One region of the Halobacillus trueperi genome, then DNA from elsewhere that is predicted to be linked to it. Evidence: riboswitches for the same ligand, from Rfam matches in the RefSeq annotation. Region 1 holds a riboswitch; each other region holds the start of a gene.
What was found. A riboswitch is a leader RNA that binds a small molecule or an ion and turns the genes downstream of it on or off. The one in region 1 is predicted to bind cobalamin.
Positions count from the first base shown of each region.

Region 2: linked by a shared signal. The riboswitch ahead of mmgD (citrate synthase) and the one ahead of DYE48_RS18830 (ribonucleoside-diphosphate reductase subunit alpha) in region 1 are both predicted to bind cobalamin.
Region 3: linked by a shared signal. The riboswitch ahead of DYE48_RS11315 (DUF4430 domain-containing protein) and the one ahead of DYE48_RS18830 (ribonucleoside-diphosphate reductase subunit alpha) in region 1 are both predicted to bind cobalamin.
Region 4: linked by a shared signal. The riboswitch ahead of DYE48_RS19950 (acyl-CoA thioesterase) and the one ahead of DYE48_RS18830 (ribonucleoside-diphosphate reductase subunit alpha) in region 1 are both predicted to bind cobalamin.

Region 1 is NZ_QUAE01000026.1:21,028-23,220, reverse strand. It holds gene DYE48_RS18835 (class I SAM-dependent methyltransferase) at 1-504, opposite strand, end outside; cobalamin riboswitch at 674-847, shown strand; gene DYE48_RS18830 (ribonucleoside-diphosphate reductase subunit alpha) at 1,014-2,193, shown strand, end outside.
Region 2 is NZ_QUAE01000015.1:65,782-67,974, forward strand. It holds cobalamin riboswitch at 188-390, shown strand; gene mmgD (citrate synthase) at 832-1,947, shown strand; gene DYE48_RS15570 (bifunctional 2-methylcitrate dehydratase/aconitate hydratase) at 2,021-2,193, shown strand, end outside.
Region 3 is NZ_QUAE01000008.1:17,944-20,136, forward strand. It holds gene DYE48_RS11310 (ECF transporter S component) at 406-918, opposite strand; gene DYE48_RS11315 (DUF4430 domain-containing protein) at 925-1,326, opposite strand; cobalamin riboswitch at 1,537-1,717, opposite strand; gene DYE48_RS11320 (ATP-binding protein) at 1,763-2,193, opposite strand, start outside.
Region 4 is NZ_QUAE01000032.1:12,659-14,851, forward strand. It holds purine riboswitch at 725-826, opposite strand; cobalamin riboswitch at 965-1,145, shown strand; gene DYE48_RS19950 (acyl-CoA thioesterase) at 1,283-1,753, shown strand; gene DYE48_RS19955 (dimethylarginine dimethylaminohydrolase family protein) at 1,884-2,193, opposite strand, start outside.

The DNA of each region.
Region 1 (2,193 bases):
AATGACCTCTTCCCCATATACCCTGCGATAACTATTGATGCGCGGCATCGCTGTAGGTCCGAGTAAGCCGACACATAATCGGCCGCCCGGCTTCAAAATCCGCTTCATTTCTTCCAGGCCCTTGTACGGGACTTCCGTCCATTCCAATGAATTGATCGCCATCGCCGCGTCAAACGATTCATCTTTAAACGGCAGGTCTGTCAAATCTCCTTGAACAAATGAGATCCGCTCATCATTCACTCGTTCATTCGCTCGCGTGACCATGTCTTCTGACAAATCGAGTCCTGTAACATTAAAGCCTGCTTTGTAAAGCAGATACGATCCATAACCATCTCCGCATCCAAGATCAGCGATTTTCCCTTTAGTTACATGCTTTGTCAAAAAAGGGACAATCGTACACCGGCTCCCGTCGTCCCACATCTCACGACTTTTTGAGTTCCACATTTCCGCACGATCATTCCATTGCTTTTCCGCTTCCTTATGCCAATTAAATGTTTGAGACACACCATCATCCCTTTCAATAATGTTCTTAACCTCCATTATAGCGGAACATAAAAGAAATGATAGCTCTATTCTTGTCGAAGATCGATAAAAAAGAGTTGCATGATTCCTTCTTCAGCGTTATGATAGAAACACAATATAAGCTAATATAAACTTAAATAAACACTATATATAGTATCTACGAACAGAAGATGCCACAAGGCTTAATAGGGAATCCGGTTAAAATCCGGAGCTGCCCCCGCAACTGTCATCACTCGCGAAATGGACATTCCACTGTGCTCTGCACGGGAAGGACTAGAGTAAGATCGAGTGTCAGCCAGGAGACCTGTCTTCGTTCGTCGCAGTTTCAACTTCTTCGGGGATTGAGAAGATGAAGCGATGGAACGAAGGCTCTCGTGTCTTCTCTTCGTTTCATGGTTTCATCCGCTCAATTTTCGTTGAGCGGATTTTTTTATTTTTTCCGAAACCTGACTTCATGACCGTACACCTTCATTTTTAAGGAGTGAAAAATAATGGAAACCTTAACAAGAAACACGTCCTGGCAAGAGAGAATTCAACAATGGCAAGCAGATTTTCCCCATTTAAATGTGCAACGACTCATCGATAAGTCCCCCACCCTCAAAAATGACAAAGATGCATTCATTTTAGAGTGTCTGGCGGAAATCGATGAATCGAATCCAGATTGGACCTATGTAGCAAGCCGCATCCATCTGGAAGACATGTACGAAAAATCTGCTCACAATCGATCCACATCTGGACCTTATGAAGACTTTTACGGGCTGATCCAAACATTGATTGAAAAGAACATTTACAGCAGGAATCTCCTTACATACTACACAAAAAAGGAAATGGAAGAATTGGAGGATTCTATCGTACCTGATCGTGATCATCTCTTCACTTATATTGGTTTGAAAACATTAAGCGACCGCTATCTTGCGAAAAGCAAAGAGAAAGAGGTTTACGAACTCCCGCAAGAACGTTTCATGATCATCGCCATGGTGGTGATGGCGGAAGAAAAAGCATCGAAGCGCCTTCCTCTCGTCAAAGAAGCGTATTGGGCGCTGAGTCATTTGTATATGACTGTAGCTACTCCTACCCTCGCCAATGCAGGAAAACGGTATGGACAGCTGAGTTCCTGTTTCATCGACACCATCGATGATTCCTTACAGTCCATCTATGACAGCAATACCGATATCGCCAACCTGAGTAAGCACGGTGGGGGCATCGGAGTTTACTTAGGTAAAATCAGGAGCCGCGGCAGTGACATCCGTGGATTCAAAGGCGTCTCGTCAGGGATCCTCCCATGGATGAAACAACTCAACAACACTGCTGTCAGCGTGGACCAACTGGGGCAGCGCCAGGGAGCTGTCGCTGTATATTTAGATGTATGGCACAAAGATATCTTCCCTTTCCTCGATAGCCGATTGAACAACGGGGACGAACGCCAGCGGACTCATGACCTTTTCACTGGAGTATCCATCCCTGACCTCTTTATGGAGGCAGTGGAAAACCGTGAAGACTGGTACTTGTTCGACCCTCATGAAGTCCGCAGCATCATGGGCTACTCGCTGGAAGACCATTTTGATGAAAAAAGAGGGTCTGGATCCTTCCGGGAGAAATATGCCGCCTGTGTCGCCCATCCCGACCTTTCTAAAGAGAAAGTCCCAGCGATCGAAATTATGAAGCGCATCA
Region 2 (2,193 bases), on a different contig from region 1:
AACAATCGACTTTTAAAATAGATTTCATAATAGAATCGATTCCATTCCTACAGCCATGAGGTTTAAAACATTTCAATAATTTTACTTTCCGTCTTACTGAAAGATTTCAATCACCTTGTTTACCACTCATTTTTTAGAAATAATTGTCTATTTTCAAAATCTTTGTTATATTGAAAAGGTCATAACTGAATATGTTTCAGACTCAGGTGCAAATAAGCTTGTTCAAGCTTATTTGCTTAAAAGGGAAATCGGTGTAAATCCGATGCTGTCCCGCAACTGTATTTGGGAGCAAACTGGAAAGACCACTGTTCTCCGTTAAAAACGGGAATGGGAAGGGGCCAGGGAGTGATGATCATAAGCCAGGAGACCTGCCTTTGTCAGCGAACATCCATACCTACGAGGATAGGAGGTGTTAAGTGCGAGTGAAAGAGTAAGAACCAGCAGGGTCTCTATACCTTATGGTGTTGGTTCTATGCTCGATTAAATTGCTATGCTCTCAACTTAACAACTTTCTCTGAAAGTTGTTTTTTTATTGCCTTCATTTCCATTTGATTAGAGGTGTTTTCTTTGACCACTGCAACCGAGTATTACGTCAATAGATTCAAAGCTAGTATTATGAATCACCTATATTCTTCCGTTTCCTGTTCCCTCGAATCAACTTATAACGAATTAAAAAAAGAGATACCCAGTGAGGACGGCCAAGAGCAGGAGATGGATAACCTCGATGCCGCCTATACCCTTGTTCATAAGGAAGTGTGTGGGTATCCGCAGGTGCCTTCAAAAGTTTAAATACTTATTTTGAAAACGTTAACAAAAAGAGGAGGAATTTTCATGGCAGAGCAGACAGCCTACAAACCAGGTTTAGACGGTGTCATTGCAACCGAAACAAAACTGTCTTATTTAGATGTTGATGCGGAAGAAATCGTCCTTCGTGGATATGAACTCATTGAGCTTGCCGAGAACAAACAGTATCTGGATTTAGTCCAGCTTTTACTGCAAGGTGTACTCCCTGATGACGAACAACGCTCCTCTCTTGAACAAGAATTGAAAAAAGATTATGACCTGCCAGCTGATTTCATTTCTCTATTCAGCAAACTGCCTAAAGAAACCCACCCGATGGACGCTTTACGAACAGGGATATCTGCCCTTGCAGGGTACGAAAAAAATTTAGAGGGACGACGGGAGGAGGAAATCAGTAAGACCGCTCTCAGGCTGCTGGCAAAAATTCCAAATATCGTGGCGAACAGCTATCACATCCTTCATGATGAAGCAGTCGTCGAACCGAAACAGGAACTTCCCTATAGTACCAATTTCTTATACATGATTACAGGAAAAGAGCCGACTCAAGCGGAAGCAGACTATTTTGATCAGTCTTTGATGGTATATAGCGAGCATGAAATGCCAAACTCGACCTTCGCAGCACGTGTGATCGCTTCGACAAACGCTGACATTTACGGAGCCCTCACTGGAGCAGTGGCTTCGTTGAAAGGAAACCTGCACGGTGGAGCTAATGAAGCAGTCATGCACATGCTGTTACAAGGAGAAACGACAGATGGATTCCGCCGTCTACTCTATGAAAAACTTAATAATAAAGAAAAAATCATGGGCTTCGGACACCGTGTGTACATGAAGAAGATGGACCCTAGAGCAGCTCTTATGAAAGAAGCGTTTCGTGCACTGGCAGTAGAGAGAAAACGCGAAGATCTCTTTGAGATGTGCGAAGCAGGAGAACAGTTGATGAAAGAAGAAAAAGGTTTATATCCGAACCTGGATTACTATGCCGCACCTGTCTACTATCTCTTAGGTATACCGATTGATTTGTATACCCCGATATTTTTTGCTGCCCGCACGCTTGGGTTGTGTGCTCACGTATCCGAACAATATGCCAACAACAAATTGTTCAGGCCGAGAGTTCTCTATACGGGGCCTCGTGGTCTGCATCCTTAATCGCAAGCTGCCGGGCTGGTCCCGGTCGGCTATTACAAACATCATTTTAAAAATAAAAAAGGTGGCGATGAAAATGACAGAAGTGAAAATAAATAAGGCTCAGTCTACGGATCAAGTGATGGATCGCATTGCAGAATACGCGGTTTACGGGAACATCACCAGCGAGGAAGCTTTAGAAACCGCCCAATACGTGCTGATGGACACATTAGGCTGCGGCTTTTTAGCCTTACGTTATCCGGAATGTAC
Region 3 (2,193 bases), on a different contig from region 1:
TTAGCAGCTTTCCAGCGTAATGAAAGTAATGAATTAAACTTTCAAACAAGCAGCCATTTGTATCCTAACGCTTGCTATAAAGGGCTTTTCAACTAGAATGTAGTGGTTATGAAAGACTCTCCATTCGTGTATGTGGGTTCGTTTCTCATATCCATCGAATGGGGTGGCTTGGAAGCTGCGAGACTCCCGCGGGAATGGATGGGCTGGCGAGACCCCGCAGTGCGAAGCACGAGGAGGCTTGCCGCCATCCCCGCAGGAAAGCGAGTAGCTTCCCAGCCACCCCTGACTCCCAATACGGCGAACGAACCCCAGAATATCTCGAATTCAAGTCTTACACAATCCTGCCATTAACTTTAATAAATAACAGGGGTAAGAGGACAAAAAAGCTACCCTTGGTCCGGGTAGCTAAGATACTTTTGATATGGCGTTTCTTTTTTCGTAGCGTTGGAAAAGTGTTCCGAGTATTGGAGATAGTGCCAATATGAACACAGTATTAGATACCGCATGATTGATATCCATCGGGAGGCCTGCTAAATAATACGCCCAAAATGGCTGGCCCGCAGCCCGCATCGTTAAGGAAAGAATGACGCCGAAAAAAAGTCCGCTGATAAAGCCGTAGATGGAAAGAGCCCAGAATGGCATTTTGGACCAATATTTCCCCAGGAGACCTGCAATGATTCCTATGATTGACCAGGCAATGATCTGCCAGATGGTCCATATCCCCATGCCCAACAACACATTGGACACAAAGGTCGTGAGCAGAGCAATGAGGATTCCTGCACTAGGTCCGAGCCAGAAACCGGCAATAATAATGATTGCGGTCACCGGCTGGATGTTAGGAAAATGAGCTAAAGCCATTCTTCCTGCTATGGCTAAGGATGCGAGCATGGCAATCAATGTTAACTTATAGGTATTCATCCTTCATCATTCCCAAGATTGATAATCAAAAACGATTTCGTCTCCATCCTCTACTTCGTACTCATTGGCTCCAACCATTGCTTCATCGCCGTTAATGGTGTACATCCAAGCCATTTTTTCTTCTTGGTTGCCGGCGATGCCTTCGATGCTGTTGATGAACCCTTCTGATTGTTCTACTTCATAGTTATCTTCCATGACTTCCATGAGGGTGGTTCCTTTTTCTACTGTAATTTCATCTTCTGCCATCATTTCTTCGCCATCGTTTTTAGATAACTGTACTTGTACTGTCACTTCCTGTACTTGTTCTTCCTGAGTAGTCGATGTTTCCTTTTCCTCTTGTGCTCCACATCCAGCTAGTACGGCGACAGCTAGCATCAGGGCTGTTAAAACAGTGTTCCATTTTTTCATGACAATCTCTCCCTTTTTCTTTGTATTTCACGGCCAGGAGGAGAGAAAAGTGAAGACAACCAAGTCACATGTATGTAGAAATCGTAAAATTCTTTCCTACCACAAAAAAAGCTTACCCTTCTACAAGGGTAAGCTTAAGACAAACGAAAGGATAAGATCTACGTTCCACGTCATACCGATCGGTTGTCTCAAATGCTCAATCCCCGAAGCTTTGAAACGTTGGATCAGGCAGGTCTACTGACTTGTGCGTCATCCTAATCAGGATCCTTCCCATACCTGAAGGTACAGTGGAATTTCCTTTTCGTCTACACTTACAGTTGCGAGGACAGTTCTGGTTTTCCACCAGATTCCCTATCAAGTCTTTTCAGACACCTGAATCCTCTTCTTATGAAGTTTCCATAAACAAGATTACAACAATTTTCCGAATATAGCAACTTTATTTTTCCTTATGTCTAAAAGGAATTTTAAAAGTAAAGGTGGTTCCTTCTTTCAACTTGCTATGCACACTAATGGTCCCATCATGGGCTTCTACAATGTTTTTCGCAATCGCAAGACCGAGCCCTGTGCCTTTTTTGTAATTTTTATCTTCACGCTTCCTCGATTTATCTGCCTTATAGAAACGCTCAAAGACGAATGGAAGGTCTTCCTCGGCAATTCCATACCCGGAGTCTTTGACACTTGCAATCCATTCCTTCTCATCTTTTTCAAGAATCACCTGTACCTCACTACCCGGGTCGGAATGTCGGATTGCATTATCAATCAAATTTGTAAACACTTGTTCAATACGATCAGGATCGAAATCGAGGAACCCGAACTCTCCTTCTACTTTCAAGTGAAGGTCTACAGACTTCTCTTTGGCAATCCCAC
Region 4 (2,193 bases), on a different contig from region 1:
AGGTTAAGTATTTTTGTAAGCTCAATTACTGCTGTTCAATAAAAGCTCCCTTTTCTGGAAGACTCAGTTTCAAGATAACCGGGGTTCGTTTGCCGTATTTGGAGTCAAGGGTAGTTGGGAAGCTACTCGCTTTCCTGTGGGGGAGCGCCGAGCTTCCTCAGGCTATCGCCTTGCGGGATCTCGCCTATCTCCTTCTCCCACGGGAGTCTCGCAGCTTCCCAACTACCCCATTTCGATATTAAGGAGAAACGAACCCTTATACCAAGAGGGACGTTTTCCACACCATTCATAAGGCGACACAAAGCGCTTTATATCAAGCTTTCACGCTAGGAATGCCACTGGGGCATAGTTTTATATTATTCATTTCGCTTGAGCATACAAGCAGACTTCCTGAGAAATGGTTTCGAGATACTCACATGGCTAAAGGGCGGAGGGGAATGGCGAGACTCCTGCGGGAAAAAAGTGCTTGGTGAGACCCCGCAGGACGCAGTCCGAGGAGGCTCACCGCGCTCCCGCGGAAAGCGAGTCATTCCCCGCAGCCCCCATCCACTCAACAAAAGTCTCGAAACTGAGTCTTCCACAATCCTGCCATTTAGTTGAACAATTAGAGCTCAGGGAACGTTAGAAACAAAAAAGCACGAAAAGCTTGTTTCCTCTATGGAAAGCAAGTCTTTTCGTGCTGGACGAAGACAAAAACAATGAAACCGTGGACAGGAAAGTCCCGGTGTCTTGTACTGCTTTTCATAGTCGGTTCATTTACGGTAAACCGGTAGAAACTTGCAGGCCATATCCCCGCGATTATATGAAAACTTATATTCGAATGATATGGATAGTATATCAGTTTATTGTTCGTAATCAACCCCTTTTTAAGAATTTATCGATCTATATTCGATGTTTTGTTCGTGTTGACAGGGATGGATGTTTAGGAGATAGTGGATGGGAAGAGAGTTTCTCTTTTCCATAGAAAAAATGATCGCCTTATGGTGGCTTCGTCATAGAAGCTGAAAAGGGAAGTTTGGTGAAAAGCCAACGCGGTCCCGCCACTGTAATGGGGAGGTGCATAGATGACCCACTGTTTCATAAATGGGAAGGGCTGTGTGCTGATGAACCTGAGCCAGGAGACCTGCCATAAGGAAGAACATGATTTCCTACGGGAGATAGGAGGATGTTACGTGTATTGGATCTATCAAGAGCTTTTTTCGGTTCCATGAATCAAAGGGAGAATCTTATTTGTATTTCTCCCTTCGCGGGCTAATCATTTTCAAAGAGGAGGAACCCATTCATGGAACCTTTACCTGTCCATTATTCTAGAATGACGCAAACAAGATTAGTGCTCCCACCAGATACAAATCACCTGGACACCATTTTCGGAGGGAAAGTTCTCTCTTATATCGACGAAATTGCGGCACTGACCGCCATGAAGCATTCAAACTGTGTTGTTGTTACTGCTTCGATAGACTCGGTGGATTTTTTATCTTCTGCTAAGGTAGGGGACGCATTGACGTTAGAAGCTTGTGTGACGAGCACAGGGCGGACATCCATGGAAGTCTATGTAAAAGTCTTTGCTGATGACTTACTGCAAGGGCGAAAAGTGATGACGACAGAATCATTTTTAACGATGGTCGCAGTAGATGCTGAAGGGAAACCGACACCGGTCCCGCCCATCTTCCCTGAGACAGAGGAAGACAAAAGATTGTTTGAAACGGCTCCATCCAGGAGGGAACATCGAAAAAGTAGACCGGCGCTTAGATGACAGATACTTAATGTTTTAAAAACGAGTAATCAAATCCACAGACCCCATACTTTAGGTGATGTCTTATAATAGTTGTGTGGACTTCTTCCATTCAAAAAAAGCAGCCCCTTCTAAAAGAAGCGGGCTGCTTTTATGTTCGTTTTAATGGCAAAGTACAGCATCGGAACGACCCTCCGGATTTGATGATTTCTGAAAGGTCGACAGGAATCACATGAAACCCATATTTCTCTAACTGTGTATTTAGTCGCTCGTTTTGAGGGAGGCTGATCACTTTACGGTTTCCAATGGAAAGAACGTTCGGTCCCATGGTAAACTGTTCCTTCTCGGTGACTTCAATCACCTTGTAACGTGCGGTGATGGCTTCCATGCTGTTTTTTGTAAAAGCAGGAGGATAAAGGATGACAGTAGATTCATCGATCATGTTGAATACGCAGTCCAAA